DNA from 2 places in the Pantoea sp. BRR-3P genome. Region 2 is predicted to be linked to the other one. Evidence: predicted binding sites of a transcription regulator. Region 2 holds the regulator's gene; the other holds the start of a gene.
What was found. The regulator sigma-54, encoded in region 2, starts transcription at its own class of promoters, with help from an activator protein. The targets are predictions, from matches to a motif close to GTTGGCACANNTTTCGCTNT.
Positions count from the first base shown of each region.

Region 1: AAGR08_RS14765 (gamma-glutamyltransferase family protein) is a predicted target of sigma-54. The motif match lies at 1,910-1,929, and genes of this name have one in related genera.

Region 1 is NZ_CP155066.1:3,161,055-3,165,780, reverse strand. It holds gene hpxX (oxalurate catabolism protein HpxX) at 1-171, opposite strand, end outside; gene AAGR08_RS14765 (gamma-glutamyltransferase family protein) at 184-1,770, opposite strand; gene hpxU (MurR/RpiR family transcriptional regulator HpxU) at 1,998-2,837, shown strand; gene AAGR08_RS14755 (transporter substrate-binding domain-containing protein) at 3,030-3,815, shown strand; gene AAGR08_RS14750 (amino acid ABC transporter permease) at 3,819-4,484, shown strand; gene AAGR08_RS14745 (amino acid ABC transporter permease) at 4,481-4,726, shown strand, end outside.
Region 2 is NZ_CP155066.1:3,542,701-3,550,313, reverse strand. It holds gene mtgA (monofunctional biosynthetic peptidoglycan transglycosylase) at 1-321, shown strand, start outside; gene npr (PTS phosphocarrier protein NPr) at 326-598, opposite strand; gene rapZ (RNase adapter RapZ) at 595-1,449, opposite strand; gene ptsN (PTS IIA-like nitrogen regulatory protein PtsN) at 1,502-1,984, opposite strand; gene hpf (ribosome hibernation promoting factor) at 2,144-2,431, opposite strand; gene rpoN (RNA polymerase factor sigma-54) at 2,453-3,892, opposite strand; gene lptB (LPS export ABC transporter ATP-binding protein) at 3,941-4,666, opposite strand; gene lptA (lipopolysaccharide ABC transporter substrate-binding protein LptA) at 4,672-5,226, opposite strand; gene lptC (LPS export ABC transporter periplasmic protein LptC) at 5,195-5,773, opposite strand; gene kdsC (3-deoxy-manno-octulosonate-8-phosphatase KdsC) at 5,770-6,336, opposite strand; gene kdsD (arabinose-5-phosphate isomerase KdsD) at 6,350-7,330, opposite strand; gene AAGR08_RS16450 (calcium/sodium antiporter) at 7,344-7,613, opposite strand, start outside.

The DNA.
Region 1 (4,726 bases), 380 kb from region 2:
TCCCGCCACTTCCAGCCGATCGTCGAGCGGCAGCGCCATCAGCGGCTCGGCCATCGCGGCGATGCGATTAAATTGCGTCAGCAATTCGGCACGGCGCGCATCGTCCAGCTCCAGCGCCAGAATCTGCTCCATTTGGGCGATATAGGAGGCCCAGTCCGGTTGTGAACTCATCAATAATCTCCGTTAGAAACCGGCGGCGCTGCCGTTGCTGCGCGGATCGAACGCGCCTTCCAGCATGCCGTTGTTATGTCGAACGATGGCACCCGCATGGCCGACCACTTCACTGAAATCAGGCAGCAGTTCCACCTCATGGCCGAGCGTGCGCAGCTGCTGCACCGTTTCCGGCGCGATGCGAGCTTCAAGCTTGAGCGAGTCCGATGATTGTCCCCAGGTGCGCCCCAGCAGCCAGCGCGGCGCGCTCACTGCCTGTTGCAACGGCTGCCCCTGAATCACATGGCGCGTGAAAATCGCCGCCTGGGTTTGCGGCTGGCCGTCGCCGCCCATTGAGCCATACACCATGGTGCGGCCATCTTTAAGACGCGCGGCGGCGGGATTAAGCGTGTGGAACGGCTGTTTGCCCGGCTGCAGCGCCAGTAGATGGTCGGGCTGCAGGCTGAACGCAGCGCCACGGTTTTGCCAGGTGATGCCGGTGCCGGGCAATACCACGCCGCTGCCGAATTCGTGGTAGATGCTCTGGATAAAGGAGACCGCCAGCCCGCTGCTGTCCATCACGCCCATCCACACCGTGTCGCCGGGTCCGCGCCCGGTGCCCCACGACGCGGCTTGCCTGTCGTCTACCTGTGCCGCCAGCGTGCTGAGATGTTCGGCGTCCAGCAGGCTCTGCACATTAATGTCGATGTGGCGCGGATCGGTGATGTGCTGGTCGCGCAGCGCGAAGGCTTTTTTGGTGGCTTCAACGATGCGGTGCACGGTTTGTGCCTCATCGGCGTCTGCCATAGCGAGCCGATCGGTAATGCCGAGGATCGCCAGCGACACCAAACCCTGCGTCGGCGGCGTCATGTTCCAGATATCGCCTTCGCTGTGTGCCAGATGCAGTGGCGTGCAGCGCCGCGCTTGGTGGGTTTGCAAATCTTCCAGGGTGATCGGCATCCCGAGTGCGGTCATTTCGCGCGCCAGATGGTGCGCCAGTTCGCCGCGATAAAAACTCTCCAGCCCGTGATCGCACAGCATGCTCAGCGTATTGGCCAGCGCCGGTTGGGTAAAGCGGCTGCCCGCAGTCGGTACGTTGCCATCTGGCAGGAAAGTGGCGGCGAAACCGGGCTGATGCTGCAGCTCATGCTGCTTAGCGGCGGTGGCGGCGGCTTGCGAAGCGGTGACCGGAATGCCGTCGGCGGCATAGCGAATCGCATCGCGCAGCAGGCGCGTTAACGGCAGCTGCGCGGCACCGAGTTCCTGCGCCAGCGTTAAGGCTTCCTGCCAGCCGCTCACGGTGCCGGCAACGGTTAATGCCGCTTTCGGCCCGCGATGCGGAATATGGGTTTCGCCGTGATAGAAATCGACATGCGCCAGCGAACCGGCCGCCCCGCTGGCGTCAATGGCGATGGGATCGCCGTTAGGTGGCACCACCAACCAGAAACCGTCGCCGCCCAAACCGTTCATGTGCGGATAAACCACGGCGATGGTGGCGGCCGCAGCCACCATCGCTTCAATTGCGCTGCCGCCTTCACGCAGCACCGCTAACGCGCTTTCGCTGGCAAGATGATGCGGCGTAACGGCCATGCCTAACGGCGCCATATTGCTCTGTATCATAGTGATTTCTTCTCTTGTTCTTTTGTGAGCACGCTATTTAATCCCCGCACATTCCGTAGCGGCGCAATTTATTGCGCGATAAATCGCGCCGCTACGGAATGTGCGGGTTTATGCGCACCTGGCAGATCCTGCATAAACCTAAGCAAGAGCTGTTCCAGTTTTGCTCGGACATCAATCTGGATCGATTTATGCTAGCTTGTGATGAAACAAAAGTTACAGGACCGATGATGAAACAACTTGATGAACGACTTCGTAGTCACTATCCGCAACTGTCGCCGCAGGAGCAGCGCATTGCCGACTTCGTATTTGACCATTTTGATGACCTGATCAGCTACAACAGCGCCGAGCTGGCGCGATTGAGCGGTGTCTCAAAGGCCACGGTCAGTCGTTTATTCAAGCGTCTCGGTTACGAAAAATACAAGGACATGCGCGATGAGCTGCGCATCCTGCGCCAGAGCGGCATGCCGCTCACCGACAATCGCGATGCGGTGCAGGGCAACACCTTACTGTCACGCCACTACAAGCAAGAAATGGCGAATCTGACGCAGTGGGTTAACAGCATCGATCCGCAGCAGTTCGGTGAAGTGATTGCGGCGCTGGGCGTGGCTAAACGGGTGTTTATCATCGGCATGCGCAATGCGTATCCGGTGGCGCTGCACCTGCGTCAGCAGCTGATGCAGGCGCGTCCACAGGTGCATGTCCTGCCGCAGCCGGGCCAGACGCTGGGCGAAGAGCTGGTGGACATCACGCCGGAGGACATTGTAGTGGTGATGGCGTTTCGCCGCCGCCCGCGCATCATTCGTCCGCTGATGCAGCAGCTGCAGCAGAGCAACATTCCGGTGCTGGCGCTGTGTGAGCCGCAGGCGCAGGGCATCATTACGCTGGCGCGCTGGCAGCTGTGTGCATCGCTCGATAGCGTTTCCGCCTTTGATAGCTACGCCTCCGCCATGAGCCTGATTAATCTGCTGGCCAACGCTTTGCTACATGAAATGTTGTCGCAGGGGCGTCAGCGCATCCATCAAATCGCCGATCTTTATCAGCATCTCGACGAGCTGGAACACCGTTAACGGGCGCCATTTTGGTGCGTTGCACTGTTTTAGAACGTTAACTTCCACGGGCGCTAGGCCCGTTTTTTTCGCCTTGTATTCAGTAAAACCTCATTTTTTCCTCTTTCTTTCCCTGACGCTGCGGTTGGCACATTAGTTGCAGAATGATTCATCAAGAATCTTTTGTTTCACGTAAACTCACCGGGGTGCATAATGAAAAAAGTATTATTGGCGGTAGCGGGCGCGGCTTTGCTGATGGCGCAGGTCGGTAGCGCGATGGCCGATCAGTTGCAGGATATCCAGAAGCGCGGCGTGATCCGCGTGGCGGTACCGCAGGATTTCCCGCCGTTCGGCTCGGTGGGCACCGATTTGCAGCCGCAGGGCTACGATATTGATATGGCGAAGTACCTTGCCAAACAGATGAAACTGAAGTTGCAGCTGGTGCCGGTTTCCAGCGCCAACCGCGTGCCATATCTGCAAACCGATAAAGTCGATCTGGTGATTTCCAGCATGGGCAAAAACGCCGAGCGCGAGAAAGTGATCGATTTCACCCGCGCCTACGCGCCGTTCTTCCTCGGCGTATTTGGTCCGAAAGGCGACACGCTGAAGGATGCGGCGGCACTCAGCGGTAAATCCATCGGTGTGACGCGCGGTGCGGTGGAAGACATGGTGTTAAGCGATATCGCGCCAAAAGACGCGCAGGTGAAGCGTTATGAAGATAACAACACCACGCTGTCAGCTTATCTCTCAGGTCAGGTGCAGTATGTGGCTACCGGCAACCTGGTTGTCGCCGCGATTGCGCGCCAAAATGCCGATAAAGCGCCGGTTGCCCAGTTCATGTTGAAAGATTCGCCGTGCTACATCGGCCTGAAAAAAGATGAGCCGGCGCTGAAAGAGAAAGTGAATGCGCTGATTGAGCAGGGCATCAAAGACGGCACGCTGAACAAGCTGTCGGAAGAGTGGCTGAAAGCGCCGCTGCCAGCCAACCTCGGCGCATAAAACATGGGGCAACTTAACTTTGCCGATCTCTGGCCACATTGGCCAGAGCTGCTGGCCGGGCTGTGGGTCACCGTTCAGATCACCGTGCTCGCCACCGTGGGCGGCGTTAGCCTCGGCATTCTCGGCGCGGCGTTGCGCAGCGGTAAACCGAGCTGGGCGAGCCGCCTCTGGGGCGTGTACGTTGAACTGATTCGTAATACGCCGTTTGTGGTGCAGCTGTTTTTTATCGTCTTTGGTTTGCCCAATCTTGGTCTGAAACTGACGGCGGGCGAAGCTGCACTGCTAGCGATGTTGATTAATCTGGGTGCCTACAGCACCGAAATTATTCGCGCCGGGATTCAGGTGACGCCGCGCGGCCAGTGGGAAGCGGGGCGTGTGCTGGGCTTAACCCGCACGCAAACCTTTATCCGCGTGGTATTGCCGCCGTCGCTGCAGCGCATTTATCCGGCGCTGGTGAGCCAGTGCATCATTGTGATGCTCGGCTCATCGGTGGTGTCGCAGGTGTCGTACGAAGAGTTGACCTTCGCCGCCAACCTGATTCAGTCGCGCACCTTTTTGAGTTTTGAAGTCTATTTCGTGACCACGCTGATCTATCTGGCGTTGTCGATTGCCATGCGCCAACTGCTGCTGGCGCTGGGACGTAAATGGTTAGGAGCGCAGCCGGCATGACGACGTTTACCGACTGGGACATCCTGCGCAACCTGCTGCTGGCGGCGCGCTGGACAATATTACTCTCGCTGGTGGCGTTTTTCGGCGGCACGCTGGTGACCTTGCCGCTGCTGTTTATGCGCTTGCTGAAACGCAAATGGCCAATGCGGCTGGTGCGCGCTTACACCGAACTGTTTCAGGGCACGCCGCTGCTGATGCAGCTGTTCCTCGCCTTCTTCGGCGTCGGTTTGTTCGGCATTGAC
Region 2 (7,613 bases):
CGCAAAGGGCTGGAAGCAGGATTGACGGTGGGAATTGAAACCGTGTGGACGAAGCGCCGCATCCTGACGGTATATCTGAATATTGCAGAATTTGGTAACGGGGTATTCGGGGTGGAGGAAGCGTCGCAGCGCTACTTTAATAAGCCCGCTAGTCGCCTCACAATGTCAGAGGCGGCGCTGCTGGCGGCAGTGCTACCTAATCCGATTCGCTTCCGTGCCGATGCGCCTTCTGGCTACACGCGTCAGCGTCAGCAGTGGATTATGCGCCAGATGCGGCAGCTGGGCGGCGAAGGTTTCCTCAATCGCTACAAACTGCACTAAAAGCTTAGTCTTCGTCAAAGCCCGCTTCAAACAGTTCGATAACCGCCGCCAGCGCCTGTTCTTCCTGCGGGCCGCTGGCTTCAATTTCGATATGACCGCCTTTCGCCGAGTCGAGCATGAGCAGCGCAATGACGCTGCTAGCTTCGGCTTCGGTACCTGATTCATTGCGCAACAGCACTTCAGCATCAAAGCTTTGTACCAGCTCAAACAGCTTCATCGCTGGACGCGCATGCATGCCCAGCTTATTTCGAATCTCAACGGTTTGTTTCACGGTCATGATTTGCGTTTTTCCAAAGTGCGATGGCGAGACTGCACATTTTTACCGCGCGATCGGAAATAATCCGCCAGTTGTTCAGCAATATACACTGAACGGTGCTTGCCGCCGGTGCAGCCGATGGCAACAGTAAGATAGCTGCGGTTATTGGTTTCCAGCATCGGCAGCCACAATTCCAGATAGCTACGCGTTTGATAGATAAAGTTATGCACTTCAGTATGACGATCGAGGAATGCCGCTACTGGCCGATCGAGGCCCGTCATCGGACGCAACTTAGGATCCCAATGCGGGTTCGGCAGAAAACGCACATCGAACACATAATCTGCATCGATCGGAATACCGTGTTTGAAGCCAAATGACTCAAACACCATGGTTAATTCACGCTCGCGTTTACCCAGCAGACGGGTACGCAGCATCTCCGCCAGCTCATGAACCGACATCTCAGACGTATCGATAATCAGATCGGCACGTGAACGCAAGGGTTCCAGCAGATCGTTCTCTTCATCGATGGCGCACTCCAGCGACAAATTTTTGCTGGAAAGCGGATGCAGGCGACGCGTATCGCTATAACGACGGATCAATGTGTTGCGATCGGCATCGAGAAACAGCAACTGCGGCGAGAAAGAGTCGGGCAGATTGTTGAGCGCGGCTTCAAACACTTCCGGCGATTCAGGCATATTACGCACGTCAATGCTGACCGCAGCAGAGATGTTGCGTTCGGTTAAGGTATTCGCCAGCTCCGGCAATAGCACAACCGGAAGGTTATCGACACAGTAAAAGCCCATGTCTTCAAGAGCACGGAGCGCAACCGATTTTCCTGAGCCTGACCGACCGCTAACGATCATCAGCACCATCACATTTCTCCCGTTTTAAACCGGCGAACTGGCCGGTAAAAGTGTTTTACGCTTAAGAGTGTGCTTCCTGAGCTTCTGTGATAATGGCGTAGAGCTCTTCATCGCTCTGTGCTGCACGTAAACGGCGGCAGACCGTTTTGTCCGCCAGGCGTTTAGCAACAAGCGAAAGCGTGTGCAAGTGGGTTTTACACTGGTCCGCGGGTACCAGAAGGGCAAACAGCAGGTCAACCGGCTGGTTATCAACCGCATCGAAAGCGATGGGCTGATCAAGGCTGATAAACACCCCTACGGCGCGCAATGTATCTTCTTCCAACTTGCCGTGTGGGATAGCAATGCCGTTGCCAATGCCGGTACTGCCCATGCGTTCGCGGGTCAGGATTGCTTCGAAAAGCGTCTGGTGCGGCAGATTGAGCTGCTTCGCTGCTAGCTCGCTGATAATTTCCAGCGCGCGTTTTTTACTCTGGCAGTGTACGCCGCTACGGGTACAGTCCAGTGAAAGGACCGAGCTCAATTCCAGTGTCAGATCGTTGTTCATCATCGTTTCACTTGCGAGTTCACATAGCCGCGGGGATCAGGCAATTAACTGCATTGCGGTTCGCCCGTTGGCGCTTGCGCAGATGACAAAACGGGGCGGTTAAACCCGCCCCATTTTGCTCTAAGTGCCGAATCAGTCAGCACTCTGCAAGCGTGAAGGTTAGTGTTTTTTCAGTTTGTCTTTATGTTTGGTCAGCTGACGGGAAAGCTTATCGATTAACCCGTCGATGGCCGCGTACATGTCTTCCGCTTCCGATGTGGCGTGCAGCTCTCCGCCGTTGACGTGCAGTGTTGCGTCCGCAACCTGCGTCACCTTCTCTACTTTTAGAACAATATAAACCTGATTGATATGATCAAAATAGTGTTCCAGTTTGGCAAATTTGGTATTTACAAATTCACGCAGAGGTTCGGTAATCTCAACGTTAAGTCCGGTCAAGTTTAGCTGCATAGGTCTTCCTTCTTCGTTCGGTCAAACCAATTGTTTGCGCTGGTTTGATGGCGGTATAGATAAAGACTCGCGATATTTAGCAACCGTACGTCGCGCTACCATGATGCCCTGTTCAGATAACATGGAGGTCAGTTTGCTGTCGCTCAAGGGTTTTGCGGGATTTTCCGCGGAGATCAATTTTTTCACCAGTGCGCGAATCGCCGTGGAGGAGGCTTCGCCGCCGCCCTCGGTGTTGACGTGGCTGGAGAAAAAATATTTCAACTCAAAGATGCCGCGCGGACTGTGCAAGTATTTCTGCGTGGTCACGCGTGAAATGGTGGACTCGTGCATATCAACGGCCTGGGCGATATCTGCCAGCACCATCGGGCGCATATACTCCTCGCCCTGCTCAAAAAATGCCTGCTGTTGCTCAACGATACAGCGTGTCACTTTGAGCAGCGTATCGTTACGGCTCTCGAGGCTCTTAATCAGCCATTTGGCTTCCTGCAAATTACTGCGGATAAACTGATTATCGCTTTCGTTACGTCCGGCACCGCCCATCGCAGCATACTGCTGGTTGATTTTCAGGCGCGGCATGCTGTCTGAGTTGAGTTCAACTGTCCAGCGCTTGCTGATTTTGCGCACCAGAACATCAGGAATAACATATTCTGGTTCGCTGGTGTTGATCGATTGACCCGGACGCGGATCGAGCGACTGAATCAGCAGCATCGCGTCTTTCAGTATCTCTTCTTTGAGACGCGTCACGCGCATCAGACTGCGGAAATCATGGTTAGCCAACAGATCGAGATGCTCGCTGACAATCAAACGGGCTTCCGCCAGCATAGGTGTTTCGGACGAATATTGAGAGAGCTGTACTAACAGACAATCACGTAAGTCGCGCGCACCTACACCAACGGGATCGAAACGTTGCACGCGCTTAAGCACGGCTTCGACTTCTTCCAGCGTCAACTCTTCATCACCAATACTGTCATAAATGTCTTGTATAGTGACGGTGAGATAACCGGTATCGTCAATGGCATCGACAATCGAGGTGGCAATCGCGCGGTCCGTATCGCTAAAAGGCGTTAACTCAACCTGCCACATCAGATAATCCTGCAGCGATTGGGTGGTTTCGCCCTGATAGATCGGCAGCTCATCGTCCTGGTAGTCGGTACCTGTGCCTGAAGGGGTTCCCGCGGTGTAGATTTCGTCCCAGGTGGCATCGAGCGGCAACTCTTCGGGCATATCTTTCTGTTCAAGTGCTTCACGCGTATCTAGTGAATCACTTTCCTGATCCTGAAATTCGCGCGCATCGACTTCTTCATGCAGATCGGTTTGTTCAAGCAGCGGATTGCTTTCCAGCGCCAGTTGGAGTTCTTGCTGGAGTTCAAGCGTAGAGAGTTGCAGCAAGCGGATAGCTTGCTGCAACTGTGGTGTCATCGCCAGCTGTTGGCTGAGCCTGAGTTGCAAACCTTGCTTCATAATTCGGTTAGAATTTCCTAAGCAAACGTAGGGTGTTACGACACCTTATCAGAGTCTGAACTCTTCGCCCAAATAAACACGCTTAACCTGCTCATCTACAAGAATTTCATCAGGTGTGCCATGGGCAATCAAATGCCCCTGGCTAACAATATAAGCGCGTTCACACACCGCGAGGGTTTCACGCACGTTGTGGTCGGTAATCAGCACGCCAAGGCCGCTGTCACGCAAATGCTCAATGATTTTCTTGATATCGATAACGGAGATGGGGTCAACGCCGGCAAAAGGCTCATCCAGCAGGATAAACTTCGGATTAGCCGCCAGCGCGCGCGCAATCTCCACACGACGGCGCTCACCGCCCGATAACGCCTGGCCCATGCTGTCACGCAGATGCGCGATGTGGAACTCTTCCATCAGTTCGTTAGCACGATCCTGGCGCTGCTCTTCGGTCAGATCATCGCGAATCTGCAGCACCGCCATCAGATTGTCGTACACGCTCAAGCGGCGGAAAATCGAGGCTTCCTGAGGTAAATAGCCGATGCCGCGGCGTGCGCGTGCATGCAGCGGCAAAATGCTGATGTCTTCATCATCAATCACGATGCGGCCGGCATCGCGCGGCACAATGCCAACCACCATGTAAAACGTGGTGGTTTTACCGGCACCATTTGGGCCCAGCAGGCCGACAATCTCGCCGGATTTTACCTGCAGACTAACATCTTCCACCACGCGGCGGCCTTTGTAGGCTTTCGCCAGGTTTTCAGCGATCAGTGTGGCCATAGCAATCAGTTACTCTTTTTAGGGCTCGCGGACGAGCCGTTTTTATCCTGCAGCTGCGACGGTACCAGAACGGTGGTCACACGCTTACTTTCACCCTGGCTAAATGCCTGCATTTTCTGCTCTTTCACCAGGTAAGTGATACGATCGCCTTTAATATTGCTGTCCTGCTGCTGAATAAAGGCATTGCCCGTCAGCTCAACAAAGTCGTTCGCCAATTCGTAGTGCAGTTTACTGGCATGGCCCTGAACCGGCTTGCCGCTGTCCTGCATTTGGTAAAAGGTGGCAGGATTACCATAGGCATCAACGATGGTTTTCTTGCTGTCGCCGCCAGGACGTGTGACCACGACTTTATCGGCGGTAATCTTGATCGAACCCTGGGTAACAATCACGTTGCCGGTAAAGGTCGCGACGTTGCCTTGCAGGTCCAGCGCCTGATTAACGGAGTCAATATTAACGGGCTTGTCTGAGTCGCCGGTCAGCGCCAGGGCGGGCAAACTCGTTGCCAGCAGGGCACTCACCAGCAATAACTTAAGGCTGTTTTGGTTCATTTTGGATTTCATAGGAAGTTTTGACCTTTTCAAGCAGCTCAGCATTTTTCGTCCGTAAATTGCCGCGCATTTTCATGCCAGTGGAATTAAAACTGCGGCCAAAAAGGGTGACTTTATCGTCAGACGTCACGTCCTGGGTGACCAAATTTACCTGAGCGTTATCGGTAAGAATGCGCTCAAGCTGTGAATCCTGGGTCAACGTATTGACGACGACATTGCCGTAAAGGTAAAGCATACGATCTTTAGTCAGCTTTGCCTTGTCAGCACGCGCTGACCACGTCGGCACTTTGTTTTCGTCATAGGTGGTCATCACCGGATTATCGAACCAACTTACCTCATCGGCTGAAAAGTAGGTCACTTTATCTGACACCAGCTTATAACCCAGTGCGCCCGTGGGGTTATACACCACAGTATTGGATTTTTCGCTGGTATACGTTGGCTCTTGATTATTCGTCGCCACCGGCGTTTTGTTGTCATCCTGGTTGGTGAGATTCCAGCCGATCAGCACCAACGCGATCAGGGCCAGAATCAGCGTCATCCAACGCCTGCTCTTACTCATATTGATTGCCCTATGGCATCCTCAAATTTGTTCTGCGCAATCAAAATCAGATCGCACAACTCGCGTACTGCGCCGCGGCCACCGGCAATGCGGGTAACATAATGCGCGCGCGGCAGCAAAATCGGGTGGGCATCCGCCACGGCAACGCTCAAACCCGCCTGCGCCATTACTGGCCAGTCGATCAGATCGTCACCGATGTACGCCACCTGTTCGGCAGATAACGACAGTTTATCCAGGAGTTCACGCCAGGCCAAAAGCTTATCCGATTGTCCCTGGTAAAGATGCGTAATGCCGAGCGTTTTACAGCGATCTTCCAGCAGTTTTGCTTTGCGGCCGGTAATAATAGCCACTTCGACGCCGGAGGTCAGCAGGCAACGCACGCCATAGCCATCGCGTACGTTAAAAGCTTTTAGCTCTTCACCGCTGTTCCCCATATAAATCACGCCATCGGACATCACGCCGTCGACATCACAAATTAGCAGGCGAATCTGCGCGGCACGTGCCATCACCGCTGCGCTCACTGGACCGTAGCAAGTCTCGACCATCGCCGTTTCAGTACTCATGAGTATTTCCTGTTCAGACTACGCCAGCGCGCAGCATGTCATGCATATGTACCACACCGAGCAGGCGATCGTCATCGGCGACCAGCAGGGCGGTAATGTTTTTGTTTTGCATCAGATTAAGTGCGTCAACCGCCAGCATATTTGGACGCACGCGAATGCCGCCGCTGGTCATCACATCCTGGATGCGGGCCGTCTGGAAATTGATGCCCATATCAAACACGCGACGTAAGTCCCCATCGGTGAAGATGCCTTCAATTTTCATCAGATCATCGACGATGACCGTCAAGCCGAGATTCTTACGCGTAATTTCCAGTAATGCATCACGCATTGACGCGTCACGACTGACGTGCGGGATTTCATCGCCGCTGTGCATGATATCGCTGACGTGCAACAGCAGTTTACGCCCCAACGCGCCGCCGGGATGCGACAGCGCAAAATCTTCCTGCGTAAATCCACGCGCTTCCAGCAGAGCGACGGCAAGCGCATCGCCCATGACTAAGGTGGCGGTGGTGCTGGTGGTCGGTGCCAAGCCCAGCGGACAGGCTTCCTGCGGCACTTTCACACACAGGTGCACATCAGCTGCGCGGCTCATCGCGCTTTCCGGGCGGCCCGTGATACAAATCAGCTGGACTTTTTGGCGCTTTAGCACCGGAATCAGCGCAAGGATTTCACCTGACTCGCCGCTATTGGAAATGGCGATGACCACGTCATTGGTGCTTACCATACCGAGATCGCCGTGGCTGGCTTCTCCGGGGTGCACAAAGAATGATGGCGTACCGGTACTGGCAAAGGTCGCGGCCATTTTTTTACCAATGTGTCCCGATTTGCCCATGCCCATCACGACCACTTTGCCGCGACAGGCAAATATCATTGCGCAGGCGCGACTGAAATCGTCATTGATGTATTGATCAAGCTGCTCCAGCCCTTCACGTTCGATGCGCAGCACCGCTTTACCTGCCTGCTGAAAATCGAAATCCGGTTGCTGATGTGACATGGTCAGTCCGTCCTTAATAGCTTGTGATAACCATGGGGCTGAGCCATAGCCACAGAACCCACGCGATAAATCCACCTAATAATAGAGTGCCTGCAATACGGCCAATCCGCCGCTTACGCAGCAGACAGAGCAGGGCGAACAGCACGCTAACGGCCAGCATTACCCAATAATCACGCGCAAAGGCGTGTGTATCTATACTTCCGGGATGAATCAGTGCGGGCAGGCCGAGCACAATCGCCAGGTTAAAAATATTGGCTCCGATAAGATTGCCAATGGCAATATC